Regions from separate parts of the Pseudoalteromonas sp. SCSIO 43095 genome, predicted to be linked through region 4. Evidence: predicted binding sites of a transcription regulator. Region 4 holds the regulator's gene; each other region holds the start of a gene.
What was found. The regulator sigma-54, encoded in region 4, starts transcription at its own class of promoters, with help from an activator protein. The targets are predictions, from matches to a motif close to GTTGGCACGNNNNTNGNNT.
Positions count from the first base shown of each region.

Region 1: hmpA (NO-inducible flavohemoprotein) is a predicted target of sigma-54. The motif match lies at 1,518-1,536, and genes of this name have one in related genera.
Region 2: LOC50_RS13715 (EF-hand domain-containing protein) is a predicted target of sigma-54. The motif match lies at 1,964-1,982, and genes of this name have one in related genera.
Region 3: flgB (flagellar basal body rod protein FlgB) is a predicted target of sigma-54. The motif match lies at 1,867-1,885, and genes of this name have one in related genera.

Region 1 is NZ_CP087995.1:2,738,286-2,741,447, reverse strand. Features, by position in the region: gene norR (nitric oxide reductase transcriptional regulator NorR) at 1-1,411, opposite strand, end outside; gene hmpA (NO-inducible flavohemoprotein) at 1,577-2,758, shown strand; gene LOC50_RS12940 (endonuclease) at 2,798-3,162, opposite strand, start outside.
Region 2 is NZ_CP087995.1:2,913,912-2,917,073, reverse strand. Features, by position in the region: gene LOC50_RS13735 (TonB-dependent siderophore receptor) at 1-691, shown strand, start outside; gene LOC50_RS13730 (EF-hand domain-containing protein) at 751-966, opposite strand; gene LOC50_RS13725 (EF-hand domain-containing protein) at 1,031-1,243, opposite strand; gene LOC50_RS13720 (EF-hand domain-containing protein) at 1,382-1,594, opposite strand; gene LOC50_RS13715 (EF-hand domain-containing protein) at 1,665-1,877, opposite strand; gene LOC50_RS13710 (flagellar brake domain-containing protein) at 2,395-3,057, opposite strand; gene LOC50_RS13705 (TrkH family potassium uptake protein) at 3,082-3,162, opposite strand, start outside.
Region 3 is NZ_CP087995.1:643,981-647,142, forward strand. Features, by position in the region: gene LOC50_RS02995 (chemotaxis protein) at 6-938, shown strand; gene LOC50_RS03000 (CheR family methyltransferase) at 959-1,789, shown strand; gene flgB (flagellar basal body rod protein FlgB) at 1,919-2,329, shown strand; gene flgC (flagellar basal body rod protein FlgC) at 2,332-2,763, shown strand; gene LOC50_RS03015 (flagellar hook assembly protein FlgD) at 2,777-3,162, shown strand, end outside.
Region 4 is NZ_CP087995.1:269,717-272,878, forward strand. Features, by position in the region: gene ptsN (PTS IIA-like nitrogen regulatory protein PtsN) at 1-52, opposite strand, end outside; gene hpf (ribosome hibernation promoting factor) at 57-344, opposite strand; gene LOC50_RS01275 (RNA polymerase factor sigma-54) at 371-1,870, opposite strand; gene lptB (LPS export ABC transporter ATP-binding protein) at 2,205-2,930, opposite strand; gene lptA (lipopolysaccharide transport periplasmic protein LptA) at 2,927-3,162, opposite strand, start outside.

The DNA of each region.
Region 1 (3,162 bases), 580 kb from region 4:
GCTTTAACGAAATGTTGTTTGCTAAAGATGGGATTACAAGCTGGTTTGAGTGTTCAAGAGCTAAGGTGTTAACAGCGCTTAAATTTAGCTCACAATGCGCAGGTTCAATAGTAATAACTGGTTGCTGCCACTGATGTTGTTTAGCCTTTAATGCAGCCCGATTAATCACATGCTCAAGCTCCCTCACATTGCCTGGCCAGTCATATTTTTTAAGCAGCAGTTGCGTTTCAATACTGAGTTTTAGCTGTTTAATAGCGAGCTTGCGGGCTGTTTTTTCTGCAAAATAACCGGCTAATAAAATAACATCTTCATCACGGGCTTTTAAAGGCGCTACGCTTAACGGGTACACACTTAGGCGATGATATAAGTCGGCGCGAAATCGCCCCTGTTCTACTTCGTGTTTTAGGTCGCGATTAGTTGCTGCAATCACTCTAACATCAACATATTTAAGTTCATCTTCGCCAACGGTTTGTACTTCACCACTTTGCAGTACCCGTAATAATTTACTTTGCATTGCCAGTGGTAGCTCGCCTATTTCATCCAAAAATAAGGTACCGCCATCGGCTAACTGAAATTTACCTTGGCGGGCATTTTGGGCGCCGGTAAAAGCGCCTTTTGCATGGCCAAAAAATTCACTTTCTGCGAGGTTTTCAGGCAGTGATGCACAATTTAAATGGATCAATGGCTGATCTTTGCGTGCTGAATGCAAGTGAATATTACGCGCCACCAACTCTTTGCCGACCCCAGTATCACCTAAAATTAATACACTAAAATTAGAGGCTGCAACCAGCTTTATTTCGTTTTTAAGGGTTTGTATTACTGGGCTTTGGCCAATAATTTCACCACCATCGCGTTTGAGTGCCTCACGGTTTAACGCTTGTACTAATTCATTTGAATGCTGAGCATGCTGTTTATAATGGGCAAGCTCTAGAGCTGTTTTAAAGTGTGCGCTACACAAGGTTTGTAAGGTGTTGAGTGTATCAGCCGTAATGCCGTCAAACGCATCAGCGTTTAGGCTATCAAAGGTCAGAATGCCAAGTAGTGCGTTTTTATCATAAAGGGGTAACCCTAAGCAGGCATGCACTGGAATATCACCGGTTTTAGCCAGTAGTAGCCCGTCGTATGGATCAGGTAGTGGACAGTCATGTGCAAATTGCAGAGCCAAACGACTACTGCAGATGGCTTTAAGGCGAGGGTGCTCCGCAATATCAAAACGTCGTCCTAGGCTATCGGGCATAAGCCCTTTAATGGCTAAGGGCTTTAATTGCTCGCCTTGGCGAATTAACAAGGCGCTAGCATCACTTGGAATAACACGTTCAACCGTGGCTAAGAGCTGCTCAAAACTGTGGGCATGTAAGGTGCTTTGTGCAAGCTCCAAGGCAACTTGAGTCAGGTTGAGTTGTTGGTTCATGTCAAAATGACCTGTTAGTGTATTTTTACATGTTTTATAGTAGGTCATAAAGACTCATCTTGTAAAGTGAGTTAATTTAACTTGTTGAATATTATGGGTTTAATTAGTTGGCACGCTCTGTGTAATGCTAAGTGCAAGCAGTTAGTTATTACATAGGAAATAAACATGTTATCCGATAAAACCATACAAATAGTTAAAAGCACGGTGCCATTGCTTGCAGAGGCAGGTACGGTCGTAACCGATCATTTTTACAAGCGCATGTTTAGTCATAACCCCGAACTTAAACATATTTTTAATATGACTAATCAAGAAACGGGTCGTCAGCAATTTGCATTATTTAATGCGTTGGCTGCGTACGCGCAAAATATTGATAATTTAGCCGTGTTAAAAGAGGCGCTAGCGCGAATTAATCATAAGCATACCAGCTTAAATATTTTACCTGAGCATTATCCTATTGTGGGCGCACATTTAATCGGTACGTTAAAAGAGCTTATTCCTGAGCAGTTTACTGCCGATGTTGAATATGCGTGGCGCGAGGCCTACGGTGTACTTGCTGATATTTGTATTACCGAAGAGGCGGCATTGTATGCGCACAGTAAAAACAACCATGGTGGCTGGGCAGGCACGCGCCAGTTTGAAATTACTGATAAACATGTTGAATCTGAATTCGTAACTAGTTTTACGCTGACACCTGTGGATGGTAAAGCAGTTATTACCTACAAGCCAGGACAGTACATTGGCATTAAAGTTAAGCCTGAGGGCGCAGAATATGAAGAGATCCGCCAGTATTCTATTTCGCAAAAGAGCAATGCTAAAAACTATCGTATTAGCGTTAAAAAAGAGTGCCAACCAAAGCCTGGCGTGGTGTCTAATTATTTACACTCACTAGAGCAAGGCGCACGAGTACAGTTATACCCGCCAGCGGGAGATTTTATTTTAAAAAATGAGGCAACTCCAGTTGTACTTATTTCAGCAGGTGTTGGCCAAACCCCGATGATGGCAATGCTGCAAACGCTACTTAGTGGTGATAAAAATCAAGCGATTAGTTATTTGCACGCGTGTGAAAATAGCCGCGAATTTTCATTTAAAGGGTATTTAGCGCAGCAAACGGCAATGCATCCACAGCTAAAAACATTTACTTGGTTTAATCAAGGTGGCGAGGAGTGTGATTTCACTGGGCTAATGGATTTAACAGTGCTTGAGGCATCATTACCTATTAGCGAAGGGGCATTTTATTTGTGTGGACCAGCATCATTTATGGCTTACGTAAAAGGCCAGTTACTTGATTTAGGTGTGCAAAGCTCAAATATTCACTACGAAATATTTGGACCACACCAAGCGTTTTAGATTAATTAAAAGCGTGTGTTACACACTTTTAATTTAAACTTACAGCTTTTTACTATTTGTGTTGGCAGCATAAGCTTGTTGTTGCCAAGCATTAAATAGCTTTTGTTGTTTAGCTGAAATTTTTAAACCATACGTTTTTTGCATGTAAGCGTACGCATCGGCAATGCGTTTACGTGCATGAACAGGCGGTTCAACAACACGTTGTTTAAAATTAACTTTAACCTCACAACGACCATATTGCGTCGCGTTTTGGGCTAACATGCCAAAGCGGTAGTTTGAGCGATCGGCGTTAATTTCACCAATTGCAGGGGCTAAATTGTTTATATCGGCTTCCATCATGCGAAACTTAGCGCTAACTTTGCGGCAGTTTTTACGCCCACCATCTTGCCAGCATTGTAACTGGT
Region 2 (3,162 bases), 410 kb from region 4:
ACAGAGTTGGGCTTTGTATGCTAATTACACTGATATTTTTACACCACAAAGTCGAATTGATAAAAATGGACATTATTTAAGCCCTATTGAAGGTAAGAATTATGAACTTGGCATAAAAGCTTCTGTACTTGATGAACGTTTAGACATATCCCTTTCTGGATTTAAAATTTATCAAGATAATGTAGGCGAGTACACGGGAGATACCATTGCAGAAACACTTCAGGCCATCTACAAGCCCATTGACGGCACATTAACTCAGGGCTACGAGCTAGAAATCAACGGAAAATTAACCGACAACTGGAACGCTTATTTTGGCTATACCCATAGTAAAGGCGAAAAACCGGATAATACGGTATTAAATACCACCAACCCAAAAGATCAATTTAAACTTTTTACTAGCTATCAACTCTCAGGTGCATTAGACAATCTAAAAGTGGGTGGTGGCTATCGCTGGCAAAGCAATAGCTATGATGAAGTTAAAAACCCTGTTTATGGCGCTGTTGAGGTAAACCAGCCTAGTTATGGTATTGCCAGCCTAATGGCGAATTATCAAATGAATAAGCAATTATCTGTTAGCCTAAATATCGATAACTTATTTGATAAGCATTATTACAGTCAAATTGGGTTCTATAACCAATATCGTTATGGCAAGCCAAGAAGCTTCTCTCTCCAACTTAAATATAGTCTCTAACAAGTATAAAAAAGCCGCTGACTATTCAGCGGCTTTAGTGGAGTATGATGGGGTAATACTTATTGTACTCTTGCAAACTCTTCTTTAGAAAGTTCACCATTTCCGTCAGTATCTAAGTCATCAAAAATATTCATTAGTTGTTTATTAGACGCAGCTTCCTGCTGACTAATTACACCGTCGCCATTACTATCAAAAGAGGCAAAGTCTACCGCAGCATAAGCTGCTGATGATGACGCTAATACTAAAATCGCAAGTGTTGTGTTTAATGCTTTCATAATAAGTCTCCTATAAGAGGGAAATCCTTTTCTGAGATCCCTGTGCAATGAAAAAAGCCAAAAATTAAAAGTTTGCAAACTCAGCTTTAGAAAGCTCACCATTACCGTCAGTATCAAGCTCAGTAAATGCGGCTGTTAAATCAGCGTTTACAGCCGCTTCGCTTTGACTAATAGCGCCGTTACCATCAGTATCAAGCATGTCAAAGTCGCTTGCTGCAAAAGCAGCTGATGAAGAAGCAAGAGCGATAAGTGCGAATGTTTTATGTAATGTTTTCATAATTTAATCCTTCAAAATGTAATGCAATGGTCTATCAAAAAATTGTGTCTGGCTATCACAGTCCTTGTTATTCTCTTTCATAGGCTTCCTTGCCTATTTAGGTTGCCTTTGGCAACTCAGAATATACTTAGCCTTGTCTTATGCTTTCGAAAATTCTTCTTTTGATAGCTCACCGTTTTGGTCAGTATCAAGCTCTGAGAACATGCTCATAAGTTTTGCATCAACCGATGCTTCGCTTTGGCTAATAGCGCCGTTACCGTCAGTATCTAGTGTGTCAAAGTCGCTCGCTGCAAAGGCAGCTGATGAAGAAGCAAGAGCGATAAGTGTAAATGTTTTGTGTAATGTTTTCATAATGAGTATTCCTTAAAATCGTTTAAATTATGGGGGAGCTTTTAACTCCCAAAACTTTAATAGCTTAGGGTTATGCTTTAGAGAACTCTTCTTTTGATAGCTCACCGTTTTGGTCTGTATCAAGCTCTGAAAACATGCTCATTAGTTTTGCATCAACTGATGCTTCGCTTTGACTGATCGCGCCGTTGCCGTCAACGTCTAGCGTGTCAAAGTCGCTTGCTGCAAAGGCAGCTGATGAAGAAGCCAATGCGATAAGTGCTAAAGTTTTATTAATGCTTTTCATAATCTATCTTCCTTCAAACAAAGTTTATGTTTTATGCGATTAAGTGTTTTACTTTAAATCACGTTTCGTTCTATACAGCCTGACTATTACAACTTCGATGCCAATAATATAAAAACTATAATTTTCAATAAATTAACCTGCAACTAGCTGAAAATGGCGCTATTTAACTCGTTATTTTGTTGCTTTTTAGCAACAGTAGATGAGGCAATAAAATTAAAACAATAAAAATCAAAGAGTTGAGTTTAAGGAAAGCCCCACACAGTCGATGAGCAATCGCTAAAAAAGAGGATTAAATAAACAAAAAGGAAGGTGAGTTAAGTTTAATTTTGTTATAAACAAAAAATTAGAATAAAAAAACATATTTAACTAATTGTTTTTAATAAATTTATAAAATAAATTTGAAATGGATTTTAAAAATAACAACAACACATGGCTATTTGTTGCAAAAGAGCGAAAATGTTAGAGCTTGTTGATATTTTAGAATTGTAAAATGTTCAGCGTCGAAAGATAACAGGCCTTATACAATTTCAAATTCAAGTGCACTAGGGTCAATGAAGTGATCTCCCATCAGGGTTTTCATTTGCTCTTCACTGGCAAATAATCGAATTCCGCAATATATACCTTTAGCATGTTTTTTCACGCTGCATATTTGCCCTTCGTGCTTTGTATCTTCATCAAACACTACAATACAACGCATATCTTTAATGTCGTCAATTTCTTGGGTTGTTTTAATATCAAACATAACACCCGTTAACGAAATATCTTTTATAACGCCTTCAAAGGAGGGACGATCATCCGATAATTTTAACTTGGCAGGAAACAGCGTCGGTATACGCGCTTGCGAGCGCAGCTCAAATAACTGTACTTGTGATGGATAGTCGATAAACAATAACTTAGCCGGGTGAGATGCTACAGACATAAGCTGCTGACGAAACGCTAGTACATGCCCACCACTGCCCTCTATAAGCGCTCTTACCACCACCATCACACCATCGCGTAAATAATCACTTGCCATGGGGAGCCGTTTTGCATTGGGGTAATTTAAAATAATAAACTTTTTTTCTAATAAGCCTATAAACTCTGTTTTTACGCGTCGGCTACTGGTTGGTGTCAGTATTTCTAAATCGACCATGCCACCTGTGACGATTTGGCTTAACTTTTCCAAATTGGTTTTTTGCATAGTTCTTTCCTAATATTTAAAACGTTATCCACGCCAAAATGTTGGGGTGAATAGCACTAATAGTGTAAATATCTCTAAACGACCAAATACCATTGCCACGGTTAA
Region 3 (3,162 bases), 370 kb from region 4:
ATTAAATGGCCGGCATTTTAGACTCAGTAAACCAACGTACACAGTTGGTTGGGCAAAACCGCTTGGAGTTATTGTTATTTAAGCTTAATGGGCGTCAGCGCTTTGGCATTAATGTGTTCAAAGTAAGAGAAGTTCTTCAATGCCCTCCATTAACCAGCATGCCAAAATCTAATGCTTATATTCGTGGTGTAGCACACATTCGAGGCCAAACTATTTCAGTGATTGATTTATCGATGGCTGTAGGCGGGCGGCCCATTAAAAACATTGAAGACAGTTTTATTATTATTGCAGAATATAACCGCACAGTGCAGGGTTTTTTAGTTGGTGGTGTTGAGCGAATTGTTAATATGAACTGGGAAAAAATAATGCCACCGCCATCAGGAGCAGGGCGTTATTCTTATTTAACAGCCGTCACTGAAATTGAAAATGAGTTGGTAGAAATACTCGACGTAGAAAAAATCTTAAACGAAATTTGCCCAGTTAATACTACGGTAAGTGATGATGTTGCCTCGCAAGGCACTATACAAAAAGATTTAGGCGAGAGAATAGTATTTATTGCTGATGATTCGGCTGTTGCGCGAAATCAAGTAAAACGAGCATTGGAACCATTAGGTGTAACAACTGAGTTGGCTAAAAATGGTAAAGAAGCTTTAATAAGATTAAAAGAAATTGCAGAGCTCGATTGCGTAAATGATATTACAGAGCGAGTAGGGCTACTGATTTCTGATGTAGAAATGCCAGAAATGGATGGTTATACGCTGACTGCAGAAATCAAAGCTAATCCTAAGCTCGCGCCACTACATGTGATTTTACACACATCATTGAGTGGTGTTTTTAATCAAGCGATGATTGAAAAAGTAGGAGCAGATGATTTTATTGCAAAATTTAACCCAGACGAGCTTGCAACAGCCGTTAATAAATGGGTTCATCGTGATTAATAAACATAGGTGTTATTGATTTGACTAATAAAGATTTACAGCAAAATGAATACGATCAATTTCGCTTATTTTTAGAACAACAGTGCGGTATTGTTTTAGGTGAAAATAAGCAGTATTTAGTAAAGAGCCGTTTGGCACCATTAATGTCTCGATTTAATGTTGATTCGTTATCTGAACTGGTAAGTAAAACGCTAGGTGTACATGAGCGCCAGCTGCGCGCAGCCGTTGTTGATGCCATGACAACCAATGAGACATTGTGGTTTAGAGATCAGTATCCGTTTGAGTTACTTAAAACCAGATTATTCCCTGAGTTTAAAACGTTAAATAGGCCATTAAAAATATGGTCTGCGGCGAGCTCATCAGGACAAGAACCCTACTCAATAGCGATGTCGGTTGCTGAGTTTCAATCCAGCAGCCCTGGTGTTTTAAAAATGGGTGCACAAATAATTGGTACAGATATATCAAATACCATGCTTGATATATGTAAACATGCTGAATATGACGCATTGGCATTGTCTCGCGGACTCTCTGCACAGCGCCGTAAAAAGTTTTTTAAAGACAGCGGCAATGGCATGGCACAAGTGGTTGATTCATTGAAAAAGCAAGTGAGCTTTAGGCATTTAAATTTGCTCGATTCGTACGCCTTAATGGGTAAGTTCGATATTATATTTTGCCGTAATGTTTTAATTTACTTTTCACCTGAGGTGAAAGCCAAAATAATTGCAAAATTCTCTCAAGCACTTAACCCTAAGGGGTACTTATTTTTAGGTGCGTCGGAGTCTATGTCTGGTTTAAGTACTGACTTTGATATGGTGCGTTGTAACCCTGGTATCATTTACCAAAAAAAATGACCTTCATAAATATATTATCCCTCCACTAAACGACGCCCATTGCGTCGTTTTTTGTTTTTATTATCACTATTTTCACTGCTGGCTCATTTATTGCTTTATCGGTACTGAGTCAATTTTTTGGAGGTAGTTATGGCTATCAGTTTTGATAAAGCATTAGGCGTGCATCCGCATGCGATGTTGATCCGTTCGCAAAGAGCAGAAATGCTCGCTACTAATATCGCAAATGCTGATACGCCCGGCTATAAAGCAAAAGATATCGACTTTGCCTCAGCATTAAAAACGGCAAAGTCCAACCAACTAAGCGGCAATACCATGGTAAGAACCAATGAAAAACACATTGCCGGTGGTACCCGTAGTGTAGGTGGTAATGAATTATTTCGTACGCCAAATCAAACAGATACGGGTGATGGTAACTCTGTTGATATACAAGTGGAACGGAACTTGTATACACAGAATGCTATGGAGTATCAGGCCAGTGTCCAGTTTCTTAATGGTAAATTTAAAGGCCTGAAAAAAGCCCTCGGTAGTCAAGGAGCCTAATTATGAGTTTATATAATGTGTTTGATATTGCTGGTTCAGGTATGAGCGCGCAAAACGTGCGATTAAATACCACGGCAAGTAATATCTCTAACGCCAATACAATTAGCTCTTCGCAAAATGAGACGTACCGAGCGCGACAACCTGTATTTGCTGCGGAGCTTACAAAAGCGTCAGCGTCAGCAAGCAACCCACAGGGCTCTGCCGTTGGTGTAAAAGTGTTAGGAGTGGTTGAAAGTAATAAACCACTACAAATCGAATATAACCCAAATCACCCGAGTGCGGATGAAAATGGATATATTTACAAACCCAACGTGAATGTTGTTGAGGAGATGGCAAATATGATTTCTGCTTCTCGCTCTTATCAGACAAATGTTCAAGTTGCTGATGCAGCTAAGCAAATGTTAAGTAAAACACTGCTGTTAGGTCAGCGGTAACTGAGGGTAGCTCATGAGTAACGATATTAGTACTTCTTCATCCTATATGGACTCTTTACGTTGGCAAGATAAGCAAGTGCCAAAAAAAGAAGAGAGTGATGCGTTAACCCAAGAAGATTTCTTTTCGTTGTTAACACAGCAGTTGTCATATCAAGATCCCAGCAAACCAGCTGATAACGATCAGATGATTGCACAAATGACAAACTTTACTATGGCTGAAGGGATCTCAAATTTAAACTCTAACTTTGAGTCTTTAGCTGCGTCGATGACATCAAATTCAGCATTGCAAGCATCAACATTGGTCGGTAAGCAAGCGCTGCTGGAGTCTGACACACTTGAGCTTAATGAGTCGGGTGAGGTAAAGGGAGCGATTGTTGCTGAAAAGCCGGTAGACAATTT
Region 4 (3,162 bases):
AAAGGACCGCAGCTTTACTGCAGTCCTGACAGATAAGTGAGCTTAGTTTCATAGTGTTAGTGTCGAGCAAGTTTCTCTTTGTGTTTAATTACTTGACGATCTAGCTTGTCAATGAGCGAGTCTATAGCGGCATACATATCTTGATGCTCAGTAGAAGCAAAAATCTCAGCGCCACTAACATGAACGGTTGCTTCAGCTTTTTGGTTTAGTTTTTCTACATCGAGAATAACGTGCACATTCGTTATGTGATCAGTGTGCCTCTGTAACTTCGAAAATTTGCTATTTACGTAGTCTCTAAGCGAGTCGGTAATATCTACATGACGACCAGTTAAATTCAGTTGCATAAACATTTTCCTCTTTGTTGTACGCCTTAAATCAAACTTTTACGTTGATTAGACGGGGGAATAGCTAGAGATTCGCGATATTTTGCTATAGTTCTCCTCGCTACTTTAATTCCTTGCTCTGCCAATATATCTGCAATTTTACTATCACTCAATGGTTTAGCTGAGTTTTCTGCAGCGATTAATTTTTTAATTAATGCTCGTATTGCTGTTGATGAGCATTCGCCACCATTTTCAGTACTTACATGGCTTGAAAAGAAATATTTAAGCTCAAAAATGCCACGTGGTGTGTGCATGTATTTTTGCGTAGTAACACGTGAAATAGTCGACTCGTGCATTTCCACCATTTCAGCCACATCGTTAAGTACCATAGGCTTCATCGCCTCAGGACCATGTTCAAAAAAGGCCTGTTGTTGCTGCACAATACAGTTAGTTACTTTAAGCAGCGTGTCGTTTCTACTTTCTAAGCTTTTTATAAACCATTTAGCCTCTTGTAAGTGCGAGCGAATAAACTGGCTATCACCACTTGATTTAACCGTACGCGACATAGCTGCATATTGGCTATTTACTCTGATCTTAGGCATGCTATCTGGGTTTAGTTCAACCACCCAACGGCCTTTTACTTTTTTAACCGACACGTCAGGAATAACGTACTCAGACTCTTCTCTGACAATAGTGTCTGCCGGTTTTGGGCTGAGCGTATGAATCAACGTCATGATTTCTTTAAGCTCATCTTCTTTAAGCTTTGTTTTTTTCATCAACGTGCGATAGTCACGCGCAGCCAGTAAATCAATATGATCGGTTAAGATCATTTTTGTTTCGTTTAAAAAAGGTGTGTCTTTATCAAATTGATTTAGCTGAATACACAAGCACTCTTGTAAACTACGCGCGGCTATTCCCACTGGATCAAATAGTTGAATACGCTTTAGTACCGCTTCTATTTCGTCAAGTTCAACTTCATCTTCGGCGTCGTTTTCTTGGTTAAAGCTTTCTAATATTTCTTCACAGCTAAGGGTTAGAATCCCTGAGTCGTCCACAGCTTCTACAATTGCAATAGCTATCGCTTCATCGGTAGGGCTAAACGGCGTCAGTTGAAGTTGCCACATTAAATACTCATGCAGCGTTTCAGTCGAAGAGCCTTGATAAATAGATTCATCTTCTGGCATTGGGCCCGATGAAGAGGCAGGCGCAGCACTCATATATTCATCCCAAGTAACATCCATAGCCATATCATCGCTAATGGTGTCTTTGGTCATTGCTTCGCCGCTATCTTGCTCATACTCGCTAGGTTTATCGTCAGCTGAGGCACTTAGCGTTAAGTCATCGTTATCGGCTTTTTGTTCGTTTTTACCTGCAGTGTCTTCGCTGTAATCGTGTTCTTCAACTTCAAGCAAGGGGTTGCTATCGAGCGCTTCTTGAATTTCTTGCTGGAGATCCAATGTACTGAGTTGCAATAAGCGAATTGCTTGTTGCAATTGTGGAGTCATTGTAAGTTGCTGGCCCATGCGCAGCTGTAATGATTGCCTCATGTATCTCTAACAATCCTTTTAAATTACGGTCTGTTGACCTTTACGATTAAAATTTGTTCAAACTAGGGGCGGTTTAATTGCGGCGCGAGGTTTGTAACCTAGTGGGCTAAGTCAAAACCGAGCAACAAAGAGTAAATCGTCCCTAGGCAGAACCCGAAGGGCAGCGCCTGTTTGGCATTGATGCTGCGTTATCGCCTATTTATGGGGAAATACCACACCACATAGGCTCTGCCTTGCCTAAATACCAAACAGACTGCTGCAAATTCAACCTTGATAGGTCAACAGACCTAAGTATGATTAATCTTAGCAGATGCTTAGTGGAATAACACACATATTAGAGCTTGAACTGCTCGCCCAAATAAACATCGCGTACTGTTTTATCGTTTAATACGTATTCAGGAGTGCCTGATGCAATTAACTCCCCATGAGAAACTATGTAGGCTTTTTCACAAACATCAAGTGTTTCGCGCACGTTATGATCTGTAATAAGGACGCCAATGCCACGGTTTTTAAGATGCTCTATAATCTTTTTAATATCTAATACTGAGATAGGATCAACCCCCGCAAAGGGTTCGTCTAAAAGGATAAATTTAGGGTTTGCTGCAAGCGCGCGAGCAATTTCAACGCGGCGACGTTCACCACCTGATAAAGCCATACCTTGACTATCGCGGATATGCTGAATGCTAAATTCATCAAGTAAATTATTTAAAGTATCTTCGCGTTGTTGTTTATTTAATTCTTTACGTGTTTCTAAGATAGCCATTAAGTTTTGATAAACAGTCAGCTTTCTAAAAATAGACGACTCTTGCGGTAAATAACCAATCCCTAAACGCGCTCGGCTGTGCATCGGTAATAAAGTAATATCTTTATCATCAATTGATATTTTGCCTTTATCGCTAGGTACAAGGCCTACAATCATATAAAAGGTGGTGGTTTTACCTGCACCATTAGGGCCAAGTAACCCCACAATACTGCCAGCTTCAACCTCTAGGCCAACGTTTTTCACCACTTCACGACCTTTGTAGCTTTTAGCTAATAGCTCTGCTTTTAATGTGCTCATGGTTGGCCTTTATCATCTTCTTTTTTATTTTCAACAGGCACTAAAATAGTGTGTACACGGTCTGTTGAGTTTTCGTCTTTTTCTGCGCTAATTAACTGCTGCTCGATATCGTAAGTGATACTTTTAGCTGTTATTTTTTGACCTGCTTGAGCAATGCTTGCATCGCCGATTAAGGTTAAAAAACGCAGCGACACATCGTAACGCACTTCATTAGCACTGGCGCTCATTATGG